Regions from separate parts of the Mesorhizobium sp. J428 genome, predicted to be linked through region 1. Evidence: predicted binding sites of a transcription regulator. Region 1 holds the regulator's gene; the other holds the start of a gene.
The links. The regulator HrcA, encoded in region 1, represses chaperone genes, less so after heat shock. The targets are predictions, from matches to a motif close to GTTAGCACTCNCNNNNNGNGAGTGCTAAC.
Positions count from the first base shown of each region.

Region 2: groES (co-chaperone GroES) is a predicted target of HrcA. The motif match lies at 2,632-2,660, and genes of this name have one in related genera.

Region 1 is NZ_JAJOMX010000001.1:2,654,020-2,659,159, reverse strand. It holds gene rdgB (RdgB/HAM1 family non-canonical purine NTP pyrophosphatase) at 15-659, opposite strand; gene LRS09_RS13400 (VOC family protein) at 659-1,069, opposite strand; gene rph (ribonuclease PH) at 1,298-2,014, opposite strand; gene hrcA (heat-inducible transcriptional repressor HrcA) at 2,160-3,230, shown strand; gene LRS09_RS13385 (MmcQ/YjbR family DNA-binding protein) at 3,227-3,550, shown strand; gene grpE (nucleotide exchange factor GrpE) at 3,636-4,262, shown strand; gene LRS09_RS13375 (trimeric intracellular cation channel family protein) at 4,390-5,025, shown strand.
Region 2 is NZ_JAJOMX010000001.1:3,587,497-3,592,636, reverse strand. It holds gene LRS09_RS18005 (TadE/TadG family type IV pilus assembly protein) at 1-1,605, shown strand, start outside; gene LRS09_RS18000 (DUF2189 domain-containing protein) at 1,609-2,415, opposite strand; gene groES (co-chaperone GroES) at 2,715-3,011, shown strand; gene groL (chaperonin GroEL) at 3,072-4,715, shown strand; gene LRS09_RS17985 (helix-turn-helix domain-containing protein) at 4,974-5,140, shown strand, end outside.

The sequences.
Region 1 (5,140 bases):
GGTGCCGGCGCCGGTCACTTCAGCCCCAGTCTCGCCTCGGCGAACTTCTTGAAGGCGCGCGCCCGGTGCGAGGTGGCGGTTTCCATGCCGGGCTTCCAGCCGTGCTTTTCCTCGGCCGTCATCTCGCCGAAGGTACGCGAATGGCCCTCGGGCAGGAAGACCGGATCGTAGCCGAAGCCGCTGGTTCCGCGCGGCGGCCAGACCAGCGTGCCCTCGGCCTCGCCGCGAAAATACTCCGCCTCGCCGTCGGGGAAGCACAGGCAGATCACGGCGACGAAACGGCCGGTGCGCTGCGCCGGATCGCTCGCCCCGGCCTTCTGCAACGCATCCTCCGTCTTCTGCATCGCCATCATGAAGTCGCGCGTGCCGTCGGGCTTCGTCGCCCAGTCGGCGGTGTAGACGCCGGGGGCGCCGTCCAGCGCATCCACCACCAGGCCGGAATCGTCCGACATGGCCGGGAGGCCGGTGGCCTGCGCCGCGGCATGCGCCTTGATGTAGGCGTTCTCCTCGAAGGTCGTGCCGGTCTCCTCCGGCTCCGGCAGGCCGTATTCCTTGGCAGACCTCGCCTCCAGGCCGAACGGCGCCAGAAGGTCGGCGAATTCGGCCAGCTTGCCGGCATTGTGGCTGGCAACGACGATACGCTTGCCGAGATCCCTCATCAGAGCCCCCAGATGGACGGATTGGCGAATTCGAGCGAATTGCCCGACGGATCGCGGAAATAGATGGAGCGGCCGCCCTGCGGCCATTCGAACTCGGCCTCGATCGCCACGCCGGCCTCGGTCAGATGCGCCTTCCAGCGGTCGATTTCCGCTTCGGTCGCAGCGAAGCAGAGATGTCCTTCGCCCACGGTCCCATGCGGCGGCACCGGCAGGCGCGCATCGGGCGCCGGCGGATGCCGCGTCGCCTCGGCATTGAACAGAAGCACGACGCTCCCGCCGCATCTGAAGAAGGCGTGCCGGCCCTCGACCCTGCCCAGCGGCTCCAGCCCGAGCACCGCGCCGTAGAAGTGTTCGGCGGCGGCGAGGTCGGTGACGTAGAGGGCGGATTCGAGGACGGCGGCGGGTTTCATCGGTAGCTCCTTGCAGGAGCCTGGCGACGTGCTCCGTCACGCCCCCCTCTGTCCTGCCGGACATCTCCCCCACACGGGGGGAGATCGGCTAACCGCCGACGTCGTCCAACTCCCAATGCTGCAGAGGAAAGCGAAACCATCTGTGACGGCCGATCTCCCCCCTTGTGGGGGAGATGTCCGGCAGGACAGAGGGGGGCGCCGTGGAGCATCGACATCGCCGTCGGAAGCCTAAGCCACCGCCATCTTCTGCAGGTCGACCAACCGGGCAATACCCTTCTTCGCCAGCCCCATCAGCGCGGCAAATTCCTCCTCGGTGAAGGGAATCCCCTCCGCCGTGCCCTGGATCTCGACGATGCCGCCCTTGCCGGTCATGACGAAATTGGCGTCGGTGCCGGCGGAGGAGTCCTCCAGATAGTCGAGGTCGAGCACCGGCACGCCGTCATGGATGCCGCAGGAAATCGCCGCGACGTGGTCCTTCAGCACCTTGGACAGGTCGATCATCTTGCGCGCCGCCATCCAGGACAGGCAGTCGTGCAGCGCGACGAAGCCGCCGGTGATCGCCGCCGTGCGCGTGCCGCCGTCGGCCTGGATCACGTCGCAGTCGACCGTGATCTGCACCTCGCCCAGCGCCTGCAGGTCGATGACGGAGCGGAGCGAGCGGCCGATCAGGCGCTGGATCTCCATGGTGCGGCCGCCCTGCTTGCCGCTCGCCGCCTCGCGGCGCATGCGGTCGCCGGTCGAGCGCGGCAGCATGCCGTATTCGGCGGTGACCCAGCCCTTGCCGGCATTGCGCAGCCAGCCGGGCACCTTCTCCTCCAGGCTCGCGGTGCACAGGACATGCGTGTCGCCGAACTTGACGAGGCACGAGCCCTCGGCATGCTTGGAAATGCCGCGTTCGAAGGAAATGGCCCGCATCTCGTCGGGCTGGCGCTTGGAAGGACGCATGACTCGGTTCCGGTTGGCTGGAGAAGGGCGCTTGTAGACGCAGTCCGGGCGCGGGGCAACCGAAACGCCGGCTCGGTTGCGCGGGTCGCGCACCCGACTATATTCTTCTGCACAGAATCCAGCGCTCCGGTCCCATCCTCCGGCCATGACGAACCCCGTCTTCGATCAGAATCTCCAGTCGCTCGACGTCCGCTCCCGGGACATCTTCCGGGCGATCGTCGATTCCTACCTGCGCGACGGCGAGCCGCTCGGCTCGCGCAACCTGTCGCGCATGCTGCCGGCCTCGCTGTCGCCGGCGACCGTGCGCAACGTGATGAGCGACCTGGAACAGCTCGGCCTGATCTATGCGCCGCACATTTCGGCCGGCCGCCTGCCGACCCAGAAGGGCCTGCGCTTCTTCGTCGACGCCTTCATGGAGCTGGGCGACCTGTCCGAGGAAGAGCGGCGGACGATCGACGCGCAGGTGAAGGCCTCAGGTTCCGGATCGACGCTGGAGCAGATGCTGACCGAGGCGAGCCAGATGCTGTCGGGCATGTCGCGCGGCGCCGGCCTCGTGGTCGCGGCCAAGAACGAGGTGCCGCTGAAGCATCTCGAATTCATCCAGCTCGAGCCGACCCGGGCGCTCGCCGTGCTGGTGTCGCAGAACGGCGACGTGGAAAACCGCATCGTCGAGCTTCCGCCGGGCGTCACCACCTCGCAGCTCATGGAGGCGTCGAACTTCCTCAACGCGCATATCGTCGGGCGCACGCTGGCCGAGGCCCGCGCCGAGGTCGCCCGGCTCAAGGCGCAGACCAAGACGGCGCTCGACGCGCTGTCGCAGGACCTGGTCGACAAGGGTCTGGCCGTCTGGTCGGGCGGCGACGGCGGCCTGCCGGCGACGCTGATCGTGCGCGGCCGCGCCAACCTTTTGGAAAACGTCACCGCCGAGGCCGACATCCAGCTCCTGCGTCACCTGTTCGAGGATCTCGAGACCAAGGACGGGCTGATGCAGCTTCTCGACCTCGCCGAGGGCGGATCGGGCGTGCGCATCTTCATCGGCTCGGAGAACAAGCTGTTCTCGCTGTCCGGCTCGTCGCTGGTGGTCGCGCCCTATCGCGACAAGGACTCCCGCGTCGTCGGCGCGCTCGGCGTCATCGGGCCGACGCGGCTCAACTATGCCCGCATCGTGCCGATGGTGGACTATACCGCGCAAATGATCAGCCGGATGCTCAGGTGACAACCGCCAGCGATCTGCGGCAGGCCGCCCTTGCGCTCGACGGCACCACCGAGGCGCCGCATTTCGACCGCGCAGCCTTCAAGGTAAAGCGGATATATGTGACGCTCGCCGCCGATGGCGCCACCGCCAACTTTAAGTTCACGCCGGACGAGCAGGCACTGAAATGCGAGGTCGCGCCTGACGCCTTCGCGGCAGTGCCCAACGCCTGGGGTCGACAGGGCTGGACGACTGCGACGCTTTCGGCTCTTTCCGAGGCCGAACTTGCCGACGCCCTGCGGATGGCCTGGCGGCAGGCCGGAGCAAAAGCGCGCCGTCGTTAGCGGCATGCGCATCCAGCCTTGATTTTTCGACCGCAAGTATCGATATCGGGCACAACTCACGAACAGTTGATGCAGGACCGACGCGATGAGCGAGAAGCCCAACGACGACATGAACGACGAGCGCATCGAAGATGCCACGCCCGGCGAAAGTGGCCAGGGCAATGACGGCGACTATGAGGCGCTGGTGCGGCTGATGAAGGAGAACGAGGAGCTCAAGGACCGGGCGCTTCGCCTTGCAGCCGAGATGGAAAACCTGCGCCGCCGCACCCAGCGCGACGTGGCGGACGCGCGCACCTACGCGGTGACGAATTTCGCGCGCGACATGCTGACGGTGTCGGACAATCTGCGCCGCGCGCTCGATGCCGTGCCGGCCGAGGCGAAGGAAGCTGGCGACGCCGGCTTCAAGGCGCTGTTCGAAGGCGTCGACATCACCGAGCGCGCCATGCTCTCGGCGCTCGAACGGCACGGCGTGAAGAAGCTGGAGCCGCAGGGCGAACGCTTCGACCCCAATTTCCACCAGGCGATGTTCGAAGTGCCGAACCCCGACGTGCCGAACGGCACCGTGGTGCAGGTGGTTCAGTCGGGCTATTCGATCGGCGACCGCGTGCTGCGCCCCGCCATGGTCGGCATCGCCAAGGGCGGCCCCAAGGCTGCACCCGCACAGGCCGCGGAACCGGGCCCGGTGAACGAGCAGGCCGAGAAGGATGCGTGAGTAGGGGAACAAGGGAATAGGGGAGTAAGGCAGGAGGAAGTCGTTCCTGGCACCCGCGGAGACGTGCTATAAATGCGTCTTTAGTGCCCTACTGCCCTATTCCCTTACTCCCCTACTCCCTTAGTCCATGAACCCCATCCTCGCCTTCGACTACGCCGGCATCGCGGTTTTCGCCGCCACCGGCGCACTGGCGGCGTCGCGGAAGCAGCTCGACATCATCGGCTTCCTGTTCCTGGCCGGCGTGACGGGCGTCGGCGGGGGCATGTTCCGCGACCTGATCCTCGGCCTGACGCCGGTGTTCTGGGTCCGGGAACCGGGCTACATCCTCGTCTGCGCGGGCGTCGCTGTGCTGGTGTTCTTCACGGCCCATCTTTTCGAGAGCCGGTGGAAGCTTCTTCTTTGGCTGGATGCGGTCGGTCTGGCTGCTTATTGCGTGCTCGGCGCGCAGATCGGTCTGGTTACGACCGGCTCGCCGGCCGTCGCGATCGTTACCGGCGTCCTGACGGCGACCTTCGGCGGCATCCTGCGCGACCTGCTCGCCAACGAGCCTTCGGTGCTTTTGCGGCCGGAAATCTATGTCACCGCGGCCCTCGTCGGCGCGGCGATGCATACCGGGCTGATGCTTGCGGACCTGCCGCTGCTCGCCTCGGCACTGATCGCGGCGGCGGCCGCCTTCGTGGTGCGCGGCGGCGCGCTGAAGTTCAGCTGGACCTTTCCGCGCTACCGCACCCGGCCGGGACGGCGGCCGGAAGACATCCCTTGACCTTCGCCACACGGTTTTCGCATTTCTGACGCATTTCGACAGCAACGTTCACGTAACCGTTTTAACGGAACAATTATCGGTGAACGGCATTCTGCTGAAACGGTGATTCGATACA
Region 2 (5,140 bases), 930 kb from region 1:
TATTTCTTCTCGCCTTTCACAAACCTGGTCCACCACGTCACGGGCGCTTCCACGAAGATCAACTTCACCGAGCGCACAGAGATCAAGCTGAAGAACACGCTCGAGGTCGCGCTCGTCCTCGACAATTCCGGCTCGATGGATTTTGTCGGCACGGGCTCCGGGCAAAAGCGCATCGATCTCCTCAAGGCCGCCGCCAAACAGCTGGTCGACACGATCTCGGCCCAGGCGGCTCAGATGAAGCAGGTCGACAAGCCGGTGCAGTTCTCGCTGGTGCCATTCGCGGCCTCGGTCAATGTCGGGTCGAGCCACGAGACGTCCACCTGGATGGACACCACCGGCATCTCGCCGATCCACCATGAGAATTTCGACTGGTCGACGATGGGCGCGGCCGATTCGACGAAGAAGGTCGAGCTCAGTGGCGGCGCCTACTACAAGCGCGGAACCGGATGGGGGACGGAGAAGGACAAGGTGGTAACCCGGTTCACGCTCTACAAGGATATGAAGCGACAGGTTTGGGTCAAAACCGGAACCGAGTCCTATTGCGTGGAATACAAGTGGGACGGCAAGACGTGCAAGACATGGGGCACGAGAGACGTCGGTTACACCGATCAGGTCAGCTTCGCGTCCTGGCAAGGCTGCGTCGAGGCGCGCCCGTATCCGTACAACACGAACGATACCACTCCGAGCAGCTCGGTTCCCGCGACCCTGTTCGTTCCGATGTTCGCGCCGGACGAGACCGACCAGACCGACAGCAACAGCCGCCCGGCGAACAATAACTGGTGGAAGGACGGATCGACGAATTCCAGCGCCGCCGTGCGCCAGCGCTATATGCCGAAATATTACACGCCGGCCGCCACCGGCACCGCAGCTATGGGACTGGACCAGGGCCCCAACAGCAGTTGCTCGACCACTCCCATCACCCCCCTCGTCGATGTCTCGAGCCAGACCGGCATCGACAAGATCAAGGCGGCCATCGATGCGATGGCCCCCAACGGTGCGACGAATGTGCCGGAAGGGCTGGCCTGGGGCTGGCGCACCGTCTCGGGCGGAGAACCCTTCACCGAGGGCCGCGCCGATTCAGAGAAGGGCAATGACAAGGTCGTCATCGTGCTGACCGACGGCGCCAACACCTATTACACGCCGACTTCCGTCACCGCGCACACCTATTCAGGCACCTACTGGAACTACGGCGGCAACGATCTCGCCGGCTCCAAGGCAATCTATTCGGCCTTCGGCTACCTCGTGCCTTACACCAACGCCTACACCTACGGCCGCCTTTTCCTCGGCACCAGCAATTCGATCACGAAGACGGACTACGCCAACGCCACCTATTCGAAGGCGATGGACGAGCATCTCGCCACGACCTGCACCAACGCGAAGGGCAAGAACGTCATCATCATGACGGTCGCGCTCGATCTGGACGCGACCAAGGGAACCACGGCCGAGAAGGCCGCGACGCAGGCGCAGATCGACGGACTCACCAATTGTGCGTCCTTCTCGCGCATCCGCGACGAGAAGCTGTTCTGGAACACGAAGGGCGGCGATCTGGCCGAGACATTCAGGAAGATCGCCGACGAGCTGTCCAACCTCCGAATCGTCGGCTGAGGCTCATCTCCCCCGCCCTGGTGCGACGAGCGCCCGGTAGAGGTGCCATGTCGCATGGCCGAGGATCGGCATGACGACTGCCAGGCCGGCGAAGAGGGGCAGCGAGCCGAGCAACAGCCCTGCGGCAACCACAAGACCCCAGACCGCGACCGGCACGGGATTGGCAAGAGCTGCACGCACCGAGGTCTCGATGGCCGCCACGGCGCCGCAATCGCGGTCGAGCATCATCGGAAAGGCCACCAGCGTCAGGACGAGTGCGACCGCCGCGAAGAGAAAGCCGACGGCGTTGCCGACGACGATGAGCGTCCAGCCGCGTTGCGTGCCGATGACGTCGGCCAGCAGCGCTGCGATGGTCGACGGACGGTCCCCGACGTAGATCGCCTTGTAGATCGCATCAGCAGTGAGGAGCCACGCCAGGAACAGCGCGACGAGCATCAGACCCACCGCCGCGATGCCCGGAACGGAGGGCGCGCGGACGACGTTGAGCGCGTGGCGCCACGACGTGTCGAGGCCGAGCTCGCGGCGACGGCTGATCTCGTAGAGGCCAAGTGCTGCAAACGGGCCGATCAGCGCAAAGCCGGATATCAATGGATAAAGCAGTTGCAGTGTGTCCTCGCCAGAGCTCCAGCGGGCGAGCACAACGCCGACGATCGGATAGATCAGCGCAATGAACACGACATGGGACGGCTTGTCCCGGAAGTCGTCGAGCCCCTTCCGCAGCGCCTCGCGGACATCATTCAGCGAGATCTTGCGGACATGCGGACGGTCGATCGTATGCTCGGCGCCGGCATAGACGTGGAAGTCGGTCATGGCCATTCCTCCTCACAGCCAAGGATCGGAGCGGACCTTGCGACGACGGCGCCCCCTCGAACCATCGCCGGGTTACCGCCTGCCATATCAACGCGGCAGTATTTGGCAGCATACGCCCCCGCAGCGGTTCTGTCCTCTCACGGTCTCGTGCGGCTTCGCTGTCATCGCGGCCTCGGTCCTTGACATGAAAATGGCGACGGCCTATCTCACCGCCACGTTAGCACTCGCCATAGGTGAGTGCTAACAGACGGCCCGAAACATCGGACGTTACAAACCGCTTCGCTCAAGGGATCAAGAACATGGCAAAGTCGAAGTTCCGGCCGCTGCACGACCGCGTTGTCGTCCGCCGGGTCGAATCCGAGGAGAAGACCAAAGGCGGGATCATCATCCCCGATACCGCCAAGGAGAAGCCGCAGGAAGGCGAAATCGTCGCCGTCGGTTCCGGCGCTCGCGACGAGGCAGGCAAGCTGGTTCCGCTGGACGTCAAGGCGGGCGACCGCGTGCTGTTCGGCAAGTGGTCCGGCACCGAAGTGAAGCTCAATGGCGAAGACCTTCTGATCATGAAGGAATCCGACATCATGGGCATCATCGTCTGAACGATCGCCCGTAACTCTCCAACCAGGTTTAGTCGGGCCTGATGGCCCAGGAGCAAGAACATGGCAGCCAAAGACGTAAAATTCTCCCGTGATGCCCGCGAGCGCATGCTCCGCGGCGTCAACATCCTCGCCGACGCGGTGAAGGTCACGCTGGGCCCGAAGGGCCGCAACGTCGTGATCGACAAGTCGTTCGGCGCTCCGCGCATCACCAAGGACGGCGTCACCGTCGCCAAGGAGATCGAGCTGGAGGACAAGTTCGAGAACATGGGCGCCCAGATGGTGCGCGAAGTGGCCTCGAAGACCAACGACATCGCCGGCGACGGTACCACGACCGCCACGGTTCTCGCCCAGGCGATCGTCCAGGAAGGCCACAAGGCCGTTGCGGCCGGCATGAACCCGATGGATCTGAAGCGCGGCATCGATCTCGCCGTCGCCGAGGTCGTCGCGACGCTGACCAAGACCACCAAGAAGATCAAGACCTCCGAAGAGGTCGCGCAGGTCGGCACCATCTCCGCCAATGGCGAGAAGGAGATCGGCGAGATGATCGCGCAGGCCATGCAGAAGGTCGGCAATGAGGGCGTGATCACGGTCGAGGAAGCCAAGACCGCCGAGACCGAGCTCGAGGTCGTCGAAGGCATGCAGTTCGACCGCGGCTACCTGTCGCCCTACTTCATCACCAACCCCGACAAGATGGTCGCCGAGCTCGAGGACGCATACATCCTCCTGCACGAGAAGAAGCTGTCGAACCTGCAGGCCATGCTGCCGGTGCTCGAGGCTGTCGTGCAGACCTCCAAGCCGCTCCTCATCATCTCGGAAGACGTCGAAGGCGAGGCCCTGGCCACGCTCGTCGTCAACAAGCTGCGTGGCGGCCTGAAGATCGCCGCCGTCAAGGCTCCGGGCTTCGGCGATCGCCGCAAGGCCATGCTCGAGGACATCGCGATCCTCACCGGCGGCCAGGTCATCTCCGAAGACCTCGGCATCAAGCTCGAGAACGTGACGCTCAACATGCTCGGCCGCGCCAAGAAGGTGCGCATCGAGAAGGAGAACACCACGATCGTCGACGGCGCCGGCAAGAAGGCCGAGATCAACGGTCGCGTTGCCCAGATCAAGCAGCAGATCGAAGAGACCACCTCGGACTACGACCGCGAGAAGCTCCAGGAGCGTCTCGCCAAGCTCGCAGGCGGCGTCGCGGTGATCCGCGTCGGCGGCGCGACGGAAGTCGAAGTCAAGGAAAAGAAGGACCGCGTTGACGACGCGCTGAACGCCACCCGCGCTGCGGTGGAAGAAGGCATCGTCCCCGGCGGCGGCACCGCGCTGCTGCGCGCTTCGGCCAACCTCAAGGTCAAGGGCGCCAACGCCGATCAGGACGCCGGCATCAACATCGTGAAGCGCGCTTTGCAGGCTCCGGCCCGCCAGATCGCGTCCAATGCCGGTGCTGAAGCCTCCATCGTCGCTGGCAAGATCCTCGAGAACAAGTCGGCCACCTTCGGCTTCAACGCCCAGACCGGCGAGTATGGCGACATGATCCAGCTCGGCATCGTCGACCCGACGAAGGTCGTCCGCATGGCCCTGCAGGACGCCGCTTCGGTCGCAGGCCTGCTGGTCACCACCGAGGCCATGATCGCCGAGGCTCCGAAGAAGGACGCCCCGATGCCGGCAATGCCGGGCGGCGGCATGGGCGGCATGGGCGGCATGGACTTCTAAGAAGTCCCGTCACCTGCCAGGAATGCGAAGGGCGGTCCGAAAGGGCCGCCCTTTTGTTTTGCCGGAAAAAATCTCGTTGCTTCGTGGAACCGGCGGGAAAGTCCGGCGTTATATGGATGTCCCATCAGACGATGGAAGAGATTCCAACAGAAGATGACGGACACAGGACGCCCTTCCCGGACATAAGCCGAGGAGGGCGTTCCCTCTTGTGCAATCCCTCCCTTGACATACTCTCATATCTGGGAAATTTTCCCGTTTATGGATTCTCCTTCCCTACAAGACGACGCATTCGCCCGACAGATCGCCGATCGTCTGAAATCGCTGCGGACGGAGCGCGGATGGTCGCTGGACGAACTCGCCACGCGGAGCGGGGTCAGCCGGGCCACCCTGTCGCGGATGGAAAATGCCGAGGTCAGCCCGACCGC